One region of the Brevibacillus sp. FSL L8-0520 genome, then DNA from elsewhere that is predicted to be linked to it. Evidence: a T-box and tRNA genes for the amino acid it is inferred to sense, from the RefSeq annotation. Region 1 holds a T-box; the other holds one or more tRNA genes.

What was found. A T-box is a leader RNA that pairs with one kind of tRNA and senses whether it is charged. The one in region 1 lies ahead of leuS (leucine--tRNA ligase), so its partner is inferred to be a tRNA-Leu.
Region 2: it has a tRNA-Leu gene. The T-box ahead of leuS (leucine--tRNA ligase) is inferred to sense a tRNA for this amino acid. The anticodon was not compared.

Annotation. Positions count from the first base shown of each region.
Region 1 covers NZ_CP150171.1:2,002,221-2,008,720, forward strand. The annotation lists gene yqeH (ribosome biogenesis GTPase YqeH) at 1-91, shown strand, start outside; gene NSQ24_RS09960 (shikimate dehydrogenase) at 152-1,003, shown strand; gene yhbY (ribosome assembly RNA-binding protein YhbY) at 1,115-1,405, shown strand; gene NSQ24_RS09970 (nicotinate-nucleotide adenylyltransferase) at 1,409-2,005, shown strand; gene yqeK (bis(5'-nucleosyl)-tetraphosphatase (symmetrical) YqeK) at 1,989-2,567, shown strand; gene rsfS (ribosome silencing factor) at 2,579-2,935, shown strand; gene NSQ24_RS09985 (class I SAM-dependent methyltransferase) at 2,941-3,684, shown strand; T-box leader at 3,731-4,030, shown strand; gene leuS (leucine--tRNA ligase) at 4,142-6,500, shown strand, end outside.
Region 2 covers NZ_CP150171.1:2,571,438-2,577,937, forward strand. The annotation lists gene NSQ24_RS12830 (NAD(P)/FAD-dependent oxidoreductase) at 1-838, shown strand, start outside; tRNA gene NSQ24_RS12835 (tRNA-Leu) at 1,554-1,640, shown strand; gene NSQ24_RS12840 (aminoglycoside phosphotransferase family protein) at 1,868-2,809, shown strand; gene NSQ24_RS12845 (HAMP domain-containing sensor histidine kinase) at 3,065-4,456, opposite strand; gene NSQ24_RS12850 (response regulator transcription factor) at 4,453-5,169, opposite strand; gene NSQ24_RS12855 (ABC transporter ATP-binding protein) at 5,345-6,256, shown strand; gene NSQ24_RS12860 (ABC transporter permease) at 6,256-6,500, shown strand, end outside.

The DNA of each region.
Region 1 (6,500 bases):
CTGGGTGAGCCTTCAGGGTAAAGAAGAGGCATCCGTCGTCGTACACGCTCCGAAGGGCGTCAGTGTAGGCATGCGAAAAGCGTTGATCTGACGCGTTTTGGCTGTCTTGCCATAAGCTAGATAGAGAGAGCAGAGGGGAAGGAACGGCTTCATGATAACAAGCAAAACACATCTGGTTGGTTTGTTCGGTCATCCGGTCTCGCATTCGCAATCGCCGCTCATGCACAACGCCGCTTTTGCAGAAGCGGGATTGGACTATGTATACATGGCTTTTGATGTGGCTCCCGAGCGTCTGTCTGAAGCGGTGGCAGGGATTCGATCACTTGGAATAAAGGGTGTAAATGTGACGATCCCGCACAAGGTGGCGATCATGCCCATGCTTGATGAAATCGATCCGCTTGCAGCGCGCATTGGTGCCGTGAACACAGTAGTAAACCGCGATGGCTATTTGGTCGGCTACAACACAGATGGTCTGGGGTACGTACGCTCACTGGTGGAAACGACAGGGATTACGCTGGAACAACAGACAGTCACCATGCTCGGAGCTGGCGGCGCTGCCCGTGCAGTCGCTTTTACGCTGGCGGAGCGAGGGGTGAAGGAGATCCGGATTATCAACCGTTCCCGCGAAAGGGCGACGCTTTTGGCGGAACACGTAGGAACGATTGTCCCTACGGCTGTCATCGACCCGGCCGAAGGCAAGGAAGCCATTGAGGATGCGAGCCTGCTGATCAACACCACGTCCATCGGCATGTATCCGCAAGTGGATGAGATGCCGGTGCAAGAGGAATGGCTCCATGCCGGACTGATCGTAAGCGACCTGATCTACAACCCTCTGGAGACGCGTCTGTTAAAAGCGGCGAGCTCCCGAGGCGCTCAGGTTCATTCCGGTATCGGCATGTTTGTCAATCAGGGCGCACTCGCTTTCGAATTATGGACAGGAGAAGCGGCTCCAACTGAGACGATGCGGGAAATTGTCCTGCAGCAGCTAAGCAAAGCGACCTGAAGCACGCTGCACAGATAAATGATGGAAGAATCAGTCGTGCGTCTGCAAATGAGTTAAAATAAAGAAAGCGCACTTCAAGAACAACAGATATACACAAAAGGAGATATGTACATGCTGACCGGCAAGCAAAAACGGTTTTTACGGGCACAAGCCCATCACCTTACCCCGATTTTTCAGGTGGGCAAAGGCGGCGTCAATGAAAACATGACGAATCAAATCAAAGAGGCGCTGGAGGTCCGCGAACTCATCAAGGTGGCCATTCTGCAAAACAATCTGGACGACAAGCATGAAGTAGCCGAAGCTCTGGCGGCGGGAGCAGAAGCGGAGCTGGTGCAGCTCATTGGCCATACGGTCGTGCTGTACAAGGAGTCCAGGGAGAACAAAACAATCAAACTGCCATAACCGATGGGACAGTCAAAAATCCAAATCGGAATCATGGGAGGCACATTTGATCCCATCCATGCCGGTCACCTTCTGGCCGCTGAGCAAGCAAGGGAACAAGCGGGGCTGGATGAGGTCTGGTTTATGCCGGCACATATTCCGCCGCACAAGGAACGGGCAGGATTGACCCCAGCCGGCGATCGGCTGCGGATGGTAGAGCTTGCTGTGGCGGATCACCCTGCCTTTCGGGCAATCGACATAGAGCTCAAACGTGGCGGTCCATCCTATACCTACGACACGATGCGAAGTCTCGTTGAGATGTATCCGGATTGCCAGTTTTCTTTTATCATTGGCGGAGATATGGTAAAAACACTTCGGCAATGGTATCGGATAGACGACTTGGTCAAAATGGTGCGGTTCATCGGCCTTTCGCGTCCAGGGGCCGAGCTGATAGAAAGTGAATATCGCGATTTTGTGACCTTGGTGGAGATGCCGGCGTGGGATTTGTCTTCGACACTGATCCGGGAAAAAGCAGCCCGGGGCAAGAGCATTCGTTACCTCGTACCCCCGCCTGTCGAGCGTTATATAAAGGAGTACGGACTATATGAGTTGGTTAAATGATCGGGAAGCGCTTCTCAGCCAAGTCCGCGCCCAAATGCACGAGAAGCGGTATCAGCATACGCTGGGCGTGGCCGGAACTGCCAGACAGCTGGCGCTTCAGTATGGGGCAGACCCCGATAAAGCCGAACTGGCGGGTTTTTTGCACGACTACTGCAAATGCTGGCCGGTTGAAAGGATGCGTGACGTTCTCATTCGTCACGATCTCCCCGCCGACCTTTTGAACGGGGACAAGGAGCTGTGGCATTCATTTGCCGGAGCAATCGTCATCCAGACGGAGATGAATGTCTCCGACCCGGACATCATCCAGGCCGTTCGCTACCATACAACGGGCCGGGTCGGGATGACGCTGTTAGAAAAAATCGTTTGTGTGGCAGACTATATAGAACCAAACCGAATCTTTCCCGGTGTTGAAACGATTCGCAGCTTGGCGTCGCAAGATCTGGATAAAGCTTTGGCGCAAGCTCTCGGCAGTACGATTCAACATTTGATCCAGCAGAAAAAAACGGTGTATCCATTGACACTGTTGGCATATAACGATCTCGTATCCGGACTGGATACATAAGGAGGAGTTTCATGGTTAAAACAGTAGAAGCCCTGGCAAGACTGGTGGCAAAGGCGGCAGAGGACAAGAAGGCGGAAAATCTGATCATCATGGACATCAGCAAGCTGTCCGTCATTGCGGATTATTTCATGATTTGCCACGGGAACAATGAACGGCAAGTACAAGCAATCGTTTCCGAGATCCGTGATCAGGCTCACAAGAACGGTTACAAGGTACGCGGCATTGAGGGAGCAGACGAAGGACGCTGGGTGCTTGTCGACCTGGAGGATGTCGTCATCCACGTATTCCATCGCGAAGACCGCGAGTTTTACAATCTCGAGCGGCTGTGGGCCGAAGCCCCTATCGTCCAATTTGGAGAGGAAGGCTGAGGTAAATGGCGTACGGGCAAATGGCGGCTGTCTACGACAGGCTGATGACCGACTCCCCTTACGATCAGTGGCTCGATTGGGCAGAGGGTGTCTGGACCAGGAAAGGGAAGCCGCGTCAAGTCATTGACCTCGGCTGCGGGACCGGAAGCATCGCCATTCCCCTGGCAAAAAGAGGGTATCTGGTGACAGGAGTTGATCTGTCTGCTGACATGCTTGCAGTAGCGTACGACAAGATGAGGCGGGAGCAGGCCCAAGTCAAATGGGTCGAACAGGACATGCGCGAACTGGCATTGCCCAAGACAGACAGTGTCTTGTCCTTTTGCGACTCGCTCAGCTACTTGACGGAAGAAGAGGACGTGAAACGGACATTTTCTCTCGTCTTCGAGCATCTGCATCCAGGCGGGACCTTTTTGTTCGACGTGCACAGTCCATACAAAATCCTGCACGGTTTTGGAGACCAGACCTTTACTCTGGCCGAAGAGGAAGTTTCGTACATTTGGCAATGTTTCTGCGATCCGCTGCGGCTCGAGGTAGCGCATGAACTGACCTTTTTTCTGCGGCAGGAAAACGGCTTGTACGAACGTATCGAGGAAGTGCATGAGCAGAGGGCGTATCAGCCATATGAGCTTGCTCGCTGGCTGATGGAGACCGGCTTTGTCGATGTGGAAATAACGGCCGATTTTAGCGGCCAGCCACCGCAAGAGACGAGTGAGCGTTTGTTTTTCTCGGCTTGCCGTCCGCGAGATTGACAGCATTGGCATTGATTGTCTATAATCGAAAGTACAACCACAAACAAGGAATGCGTTGATGAGGAGTAGTACGAAAGTGAAACGGCAAAAGAGAGTTGACGGCAGGTGAAAGTCAACCCGTCCCTTTCCGAACTCGCCTCGAAGCACTCTGCCTGAAGACCGTCCAGTAGGAGCGGTTGCGTAAGGGGGAGCGTCTATCCACGATACGGATTTTTCAAGCGGGTGAGCTTATGATTGCAAGCATCAGGACTTCTGCTTTGTGTGAAGCAAAGCGATGATCGGTGTGCCGTCTGTTCACCAATGTGGGTGGTACCGCGGGAGCGTATATAATCCTCTCGTCCCTTTTCGTTTCGCGATTGGGGGCGGGAGGTTTTTATTTTTTATTGAAGTGGCCCTCTTCTTCTTAATGGGCGAAGCATCTGTTTGTTTTCATGAATCTACGATAGGAGTGCAAATCATGGCTTACAATCATCAGGAAATCGAAAAGAAATGGCAGACGTATTGGGAAGAGAATAAAACCTTTAAAACGCTGGATGATCCGAGCAAGAAGAAGTTTTATGCTCTCGACATGTTTCCTTATCCGTCTGGAGCAGGTCTTCACGTAGGACACCCGGAAGGCTATACCGCGACGGATATTTTGTCCCGGATGAAACGGATGCAAGGCTACAATGTCCTGCACCCGATGGGATGGGATGCGTTCGGGCTGCCTGCTGAGCAATATGCGCTGGACACGGGCAACGACCCGGCAGAGTTTACGGAGCGCAACATCAATACATTCCGCCGTCAGATCAAATCTCTTGGTTTCTCTTACGATTGGGACCGTGAAATCAATACAACAGACCCTGCTTATTACAAATGGACACAGTGGATTTTTACCAAGCTGTATGAGCATGGCCTGGCTTATATCGACGAAGTTGCCGTGAACTGGTGCCCTGCATTGGGAACTGTTCTGGCCAACGAAGAGGTTATTGACGGGAAAAGTGAGCGCGGAGGACATCCGGTAGAACGCCGTCCGATGAAACAGTGGGTACTGAAAATCACCAAGTATGCTGATCGTCTGCTGGAAGATTTGGAGGAGCTTGATTGGCCGGAAAGCATCAAAGAAATGCAGCGCAACTGGATTGGCCGCTCTGAAGGCGCTGAGGTTGTCTTTTCCGTTGACGGCCACGACGAGACCTTCACTGTCTTCACGACCCGCCCGGACACTTTGTACGGCGCTACCTTCGCAGTGCTTGCTCCGGAGCACAAGCTGGTGGAGAAAATTACAACACCGGAACAAAAGCAGGCAGTTGAAGACTACCTGGAGCAAGCCAAACGGAAAAGCGATTTGGAGCGTACAGACCTGGCCAAGGAAAAAACGGGCGTGTTTACAGGTGCGTACGCAATCAATCCGGTAAATGGAGAAAAACTGCCGATCTGGATTGCCGACTACGTCCTGATCAGTTACGGTACCGGTTCTGTAATGGCTGTTCCCGCTCACGATGAGCGCGACTATGAATTTGCGCAAGCATACAATCTGCCGATCAAGGAAGTAATCCGCGGCGGAGATGTATCCAAGCAAGCGTATACGGGCGATGGGGAGCACATCAACTCCGGCTTCCTGGATGGATTGAACAAGGAACAGGCAATCAGCAAAATGATTGAATGGCTGGAGGAGAACAACAAAGGAAAACGAAAAGTAACCTTCCGCCTGCGCGATTGGCTGTTTAGCCGCCAGCGTTATTGGGGAGAGCCGATTCCGATCATCCACCTGGAGGACGGAACGATGAAGGTAGTGCCGGAAGCAGAGCTGCCGGTCGTCCTGCCGAAGACGAAGGAAATCAAGCCTTCCGGAACAGGCGAGTCGCCGCTGGCCAACATCAGCGAGTGGGTGAACATCGTCGATCCGGAAACGGGGATGAAAGCCCGTCGGGAAACCAATACGATGCCACAGTGGGCAGGAAGCTGCTGGTACTTCCTGCGCTTTATCGACCCACACAACGACAAGGCATTTGCCGATCCGGAAAAGCTGAAGGAATGGCTCCCGATCGACATTTACATCGGCGGTGCGGAACACGCGGTTCTTCATCTGCTGTATGCTCGTTTCTGGCACAAATTCCTCTACGATATCGGCGTTGTGCCGACGAAGGAGCCGTTCCAGAAGCTGTTCAACCAGGGCATGATTCTGGGTGAAAACAACGAGAAGATGAGCAAATCCAAAGGCAATGTCGTCAACCCGGACGAAATCGTTCACAGCCACGGTGCCGACACATTGCGCCTGTACGAAATGTTCATGGGTCCGCTCGACGCCTCTATCGCTTGGTCGACAAAAGGGCTCGACGGCGCACGCCGCTTCCTTGACCGCGTCTGGAGATTGTACGTAGATGACAATGGCGCGCTGAACACGAAAATCTCTCCAAAGGCTGACCTGCAACCGCTTGAGCGGGTGTATCATCAGACTGTGAAAAAAGTGACGGAGGATTACGAGAACCTTCGTTTCAATACCGGTATTTCGCAGCTAATGGTCTTCATCAATGAAGCGTACCGCGCTGAAGCTCTGCCAAAAACCTATATGGAAGGCTTCGTGAAGATGTTGGCTCCGATTGCTCCTCACATTTGTGAAGAGCTGTGGGAAAAACTGGGCCACAAGGAAACACTGTCCTACGAGCCATGGCCAGAATATGATGAGTCCAAGCTGGTAGAGGATGAAGTGGAGATCGTCCTGCAAATTAACGGTAAAAACCGGGAAAAACTGCTCATTCCAGCTGATGCGACCAAAGAGCAAATGGAAGAAATGGCTGGAAACAATGAGACGATCAAAGAGCTGATCGAAGGCA
Region 2 (6,500 bases), 570 kb from region 1:
GAGAAAAAATGTGGCGGTGATCGATGAAGGCCATCCCCGCAATGCGGTGACTCGCGAGACCCACGGGTTTCTTACCCGTGACGGAATAAGTCCAGGTGAATTTCGGCGAATTGCGAAGGAGGAGATAAGCGCCTATCCGTCCGTGTCTTTCGTGGCGGATACGGCCGTTTCGATCACGGGATCAGATGGACATTTTCAAATTATGACAGAGCAAGGTAAGACTTTTGAAAGCAGAAAGGTGCTGTTTGCCATAGGAATGAAGGATCGGCCGCTGGACATTCCTGGACTAGCGGAAGTTTACGGAAAAAGCGCCTTCGTTTGCCCGTATTGCGATGGCTGGGAATTAAGCGACCAGCCGCTAGTCATCATTAACAAGGGGGCAGAGCTTATGCACTTCGCTCCATTGATTTCCGGATGGACGAATCGTTTTGCCATCTGCACGAACGGCCCCGATGAGCTGACGGATGCACAGCGCGAAGAGCTAAAGCGACATCAAGTCCCCCTATTTGACTCGCCGATTCAATCCATTGACTCCAGCGAAGGAATCGTCCGTCAAGTGGTTCTCGAAGACGGGACAACCATTCCGTGCAGGGGGATCTTTTTTAAACCGGTGCTGGTCGCGGGATCGGAGCTGCCGCGAACGATCGGATGCCGCATCACGGAAGCGGGTTCGGTCGTTGTCGACGAGTTCGGGAAAACGAATGTCCCGGGCGTCTATAGCGCCGGAGATGCGGCATCGCGGCTCTATCAGGCGATTGCTGCAGCTTCTATGGGCGCATTTGTCGCTGCGGCCATCAATAATGAATTGAATATGGAGGCTTGGAGGAGAAACGGCTGAAGTTTCTTGCGGCAGATTTCGTCAGGTATTCAGGTACGAGGGGAGTTTCCAAAGAAAAAGTTGACGGTAGATATTTTACCTGCGTTAAATGGTCCTTATTTTGCCGGGCTTTTAGATGAGTTTCTGTCTTGGCGATTCGTTTTTTGGCTGGTGCTTTCTTTCATTGGCTTGTCTGAAGTGCTGACGATTCCCGCATTTCGCAAATTTTCGGTGAGAGAAGAAAGCGGCCTCCAACAACGGCCGCAAAGAAGGATATGTGGTGCTCCTGGCCGATGGAACGTGTTTGCTGTTGACTGGACGCGGTTTTATAACCGATTGGAGAGGGATGGCGCTTGCAGCAAGTGGGAGTGCTGATCATGATACAGCCCTTGCGAAAGCTGCTCCCCGAGGGTACTTTCCGTGCAAGGAGAGGCATGCCCGCGACCATTGGCTCAAGTGGGTTGTTTGTCGCTTGCTATCATGCCACTGAAAGTAACGTTGCATTGGGTTTGTTGACAGGAATATTGCTGGCATTGTCTTTGCAATTGCTTTTTGTTCTCTTGTGCTTTGCGATTTCCTTTCACATCAAACAAAGGTGAAGACTAACGAGCCGGAGTCCTCCATATGACCTGGATGGAACAGTCCCCCTGCAAAGCGGCAACGGGGTGCCTTTCCCATTTTCCCAAAGTCCGCTTTACATCTCCATCGTCTGCGAATATAATAATTCTTGTCGCTTGCGGTCGTGGCGGAATTGGCAGACGCGCTAGATTCAGGTTCTAGTGGTGGCAACACCGTGGAGGTTCAAGTCCTCTCGACCGCACCATATGTAAACATAGGGCCCTTCAGATTCTTCTGAAGGGTTTTTTTTTGTCTGAATATATTGCTGAGAGGGAAAGGGAAATATACGATAAAATAACAATTGTAGATATCGTAACCGGAGGCTTAAAATAAACCATTTGTCATTGATTATCGATAAGCTGTAGATCTATTGCACAAGACTCAGCTTGGTGGACCCATCCACTGGAAACTACAAATGAATAGAGGGCTACTATGGACGAGATAAAAATAATCCTAAGAGAGCAGTATGGTATCGATTGCAAAAATGTTTCGCCGCAGCAGGGGGGATGGTCAGCGCTGGCCTACAAAGTGCTTGATGACCGGTGTACTTATTTCCTGAAGGTTTATGAAAAAAACAGAGCATCTACCTCCAAGTGGACAGCTCTCATTGATACGTACATGCCTGTCACCGTTTGGCTCCAGCAAAATAGCGGCTTGAAGGGGAAAATTCCTGTGCCGCTATTCACAACAAATGGCGATTATAAATACGAAAGTAAAGATGCCATCTATCTTCTTTTTCAATATATTGACGGAGAAACGATTGGCAATCGTGAGTTAAGCAGGGAGCAGGTTTGTCAGCTCGCGGAAATCGTTGCGGAGCTCCATTGGTATGGGGGAGAAATCCCTGTTCAAACAGAAGGACTCCGGGAAGTTTTTGAGGTTCCGTTTTTGCAGGAGCTGAGGAACGCATTGGATCACGATTGGAACAAGCTGTCAACGGATGTTGTGAAAATGATCGAACCAAAGATGGAACGTATCAAGAGCCTGTCCGATAGCATTCGCAGGCTGTCTGCAAGGTTGAAAAACAGTCATCCCAAACTGGCTCTATGCCATACCGATATCCACAATTGGAATTTGATGCTGGCCGAAGAGAAGCTGATTCTGATTGACTGGGAAGGGCTTACAGTGGCTCCCGTAGAAGCCGATCTGATGTTCCTGGTTGATCATCCGCATTTCGACACATTTTTAAGCATCTATCGGAAACGCCATAAAGACTATTCCTTTAACCCCGATGCCCTCCAGTTTTATCAGGAGAAACGGAAATTGGAAGACATGTGGGAATTTGTTCAGCAGCTTTTATTCGATGAGCAGGATGCCGGGGAGAGAGCCGAAACGATCAGCTTGTTGGCGAAAGAGTTAAAAACGCTCGTTTAGATCATATAAGTGCTGCGATAGCCGTTTCGGTGGTAGAAGGAGCAGGAAGGAACTGTGAGGGACTTTGGCAATTTGAGTGCTTTTGTGTTGAGACTGGCCGTTTCCATGGGCTTGAAGCATGCCTATAAACCTGTTTTAAGACTGAAGCACACGATATAGCGCACTGGAATAACGGAAACAGAGCGGCTGCAGCAGGGTGAAAGCAGCCGCTCTGTTCTTTTGTTAGCGTGAAAGGACATGCACGGGGCAAAAAAATCAAGAGTCTGCCATGACCGGAAGCTCGATCTCGGCTAGCAGCCCTTTCCCCGTATCGCTCGTCAGGATCAGCCTTCCCTGATGGGCTTTGGCAATCCGCGCGACCATCGGGAGGCCGAGTCCGTGGCCGTTCTGTACAGGGCTCTTTCTCTTGGTCGAGTACGGCAGCTCCAGCAAATCGGCAAGCTCGCTTTGCGGTATTCCTTTTCCGTTATCCGTGACGGTGAAGCGGCACGTTTTTTTGTCGGGGGAACGCATGATTTGCAAAAGAATCTGGCAGCCCTCTCGATTGTGAAGCATGCTATTTTGCAGAAGGTTGGCAATCGCCCGCTGCAGCAGTCTTTCATCACCATTGACCTTGATGTTCTCATCCTCGACAGCCAGTTGCAGGGAGAATCTCTCACCGACATCATTGTTGTTGAGAAAGTCTGATACGGCCTGCCGGGCAAGCACCGGCAGCCTTACAGCCTTCCAGCTTACCGGCTGCATCTCGTACTCAAGCATGGAGACCAAATGGAGATCGCTGACAAGGGAACGAAGCTTTTCCCCCTGCCGCCGGATAATCGCGGCTTTTTTCCGTTGTTCATCCGGCAAGGTCTCGCTTTCCTCCAGTTGACTGGCATACCCAAGCACCATGGAAAGCGGTGTCCGGATGTCATGAGAGATACCGGCAATCCAGTTGAATCGCGCCTCATCTCTTGCTTTCAGCTTTGCGTTCTTTTCTTGCAGCAGCGCCGAAGTGTGATTGATGCTCTTTGCCAGGCTGCGCAGCAATCCCTTCGGCTCGACATGGGCAGGCTGCTCGTGGGCGAGACCGTGAATGCCGTCGATCAGCGGGGTTATGGATTTAATCAGGAGGGTGCCGATGACAAGCGACAGCAGCAGGGCGAGCGCAATGTTCCCGAAGATCATGCCGACCAGCCGGAGGGGAACGCTGCTGATCCAGTCAAGCGGAAAACTGAATTGGTATTTTGCCACGCTGTCCTTTGGATACCCGACAACGACAAGGCCATCGGGATGCTCCCAGATGAAAACGGGATAATCCATAACGTAATGCCGGGAGAGCTTTGCCACATCCGTTAGCGAATAGGCACGGGGCAATTCATCCGGCAGCTTAAAGCCCCATGCCACCTGTCCCTGCTTGTCGATGAGCATGGCCCAAGCATTGTGCTGCACAAGCAATTTTTCCGCCCTTTCAGCGAGCGCATAGCTGCCGCTGCTTCCATGAAGTCCCTCTGAAGCCCCGCGTACGACATCCTCAGGCGTTTTTCCAACGTTCATTCCATTAAAAAACCATGTCCCGAGCACTACGTAATTCAGGATGAGCAGAAACACCGAAATAAGGATGGTTGAGATTACGAAACGCCGCAAAATATGAATGGCCCCGTTCATGCCCGATCCTCGCTTGCCATCAGCTTGTAGCCCAGCCCTCTTACAGTCAGCAGGTGTTCAGGGGAGGAGGGATCCGACTCGATTTTTTCCCGGATGCGCCGGATGTGAACCATGAGGGTATTTTCGTATCCAAAGCTGTCGTCACCCCATACCGCGTTGCACAAAGCGTCGCTTGTGACGATGCGCCCGCAGTTTTCATACAGCTTTTTCAGCAGGGCATGCTCCTTGGCGGTCAACGGCTGTTCTCCGCTCGCGCTGCGTACCACGCCCCCTTCCAAATCGACAGTAAAGCTCCCCAGCGCAAAAACAGGCAGCCGCTCCTGCTTTGGCGGAGCGTACACGCGCCGCAATATGGCTCCCAGGCGCAGCATAAGCTCGCGAGGCAAAAACGGCTTGACAATGTAATCGTCGGCGCCGAGGCCAAGCCCGAGGATCCGGTCTTCATCCTTGTTTCTGGCCGAAAGAAAGAGCACAGGTATGTCTGAAATTCTGCGCAGGGAAGAAAACAGGGAAAAGCCGTCCCCATCCGGCAGCATGACATCCAAAATGGCAATGTCCGGCTTGTCCGACAGGCAGACCTCGATCGCCTCGCTGCAGCTTGCCGCATGGAATATCCGAAAAAAGCCTTCCTTTCGCAAAAAACTGTCGATCATCTCGCGTATTTCATGCTCATCATCCACGATGAGCACTTTCTTTTGCTTGATCTGGTCCATTCGTCATCACCTGTTTACAAATATACAGCAAAATTCCGGCGATTTCGCGATAACTCGAAGTGTTTCCCGTGATTTAAGGTCGCTGTAAGGTTGCCGTCAGTATCCAGAAAGATGCCGCTGTTATGCTCAAATTGCGATACTAAAATCAGCAGCAAACAGAGTGGAGTGAAAAAAGATGAAAGCAATCGTCTCAACGCATAATCTTTCCAAACGATATGGCGACGCTTATCGGGTGAACGAGGTGAATCTCGAGGTGCATGAAGGGGAGGTGTACGGCTTTTTGGGGCCCAACGGAGCAGGAAAGTCGACAACGCTCAAAATGCTCTTGGGGCTGGTCAAGCCATCAAGCGGAAAGGTTGTTGTATTTGGAGGGGAGTTTGACAAAAACCGGCTGTCCATTTTGCGCCAGACCGGTTCGCTCATCGAGTCTCCTTCGTACTACGGACATTTGACCGGTCTGGAGAACATGCGGATCATGCAGCGCCTGCACGATGTCCCGGACAAAAATGTATGCGAGGCACTCAAAATTGTGCGGCTGGAAAACCACAAGGACAAAAAGGCTGGACTGTATTCCCTTGGAATGAAGCAGAGGCTTGGCATTGCAATGGCTTTGATCGCTTTTCCGAAGCTCCTGATCCTTGACGAACCGACGAATGGACTTGACCCTGCGGGTATTGGTGAAATTCGCGAGCTGATCAAATCATTGCCGCAGCGCTACGGCATCACCGTATTGCTTTCCAGCCATTTGCTGTCAGAAATTGAGCAAATTGCTACTTCAGTCGGCATCATCAGCGATGGGAAACTGCTGTTTCAGGGCAGCATGGAAGCTTTGCAAAGCAAGAGCCAGCCTCGTATTGCGATAAAAACGGTGGATAACGAAACGGCGCATGTCCTGCTCTACAGGCAAGGCTTCCATTCAGTTATCGAGGATGATGCCTTGATAGTGAAAGAAATGAATGACGAGCAGACCGCTTTCGCAAACCGAATGCTTGTCCAGGCGGGCATCGATGTGATTCGGATTGAAGAGCGAAGGAAAAGCTTGGAGCGCATCTTTCTTGAGCTTACAGGAAAGGAGAAAAGCCTTTGATGAAAGCAGTTCTACTGGAGTTCTATAAGCTGCGCCGCAAGCGGGTATTTCTCATGATCGTACTGTTTCTGTTGGTAGAAATAAGCTGGGCCTTCCTGTCTGTCAGCATGGCCATGTCCCGGAATCCGGATAAAGCGGGATGGGAGGGGATAGTTGTCACGATTGCCTCCATGAATGGGCTGTTTCTTCCGATCCTTTCGGCAGTGGTTGTGTCTCGCATCTCCGATATGGAGCATACAGGAAA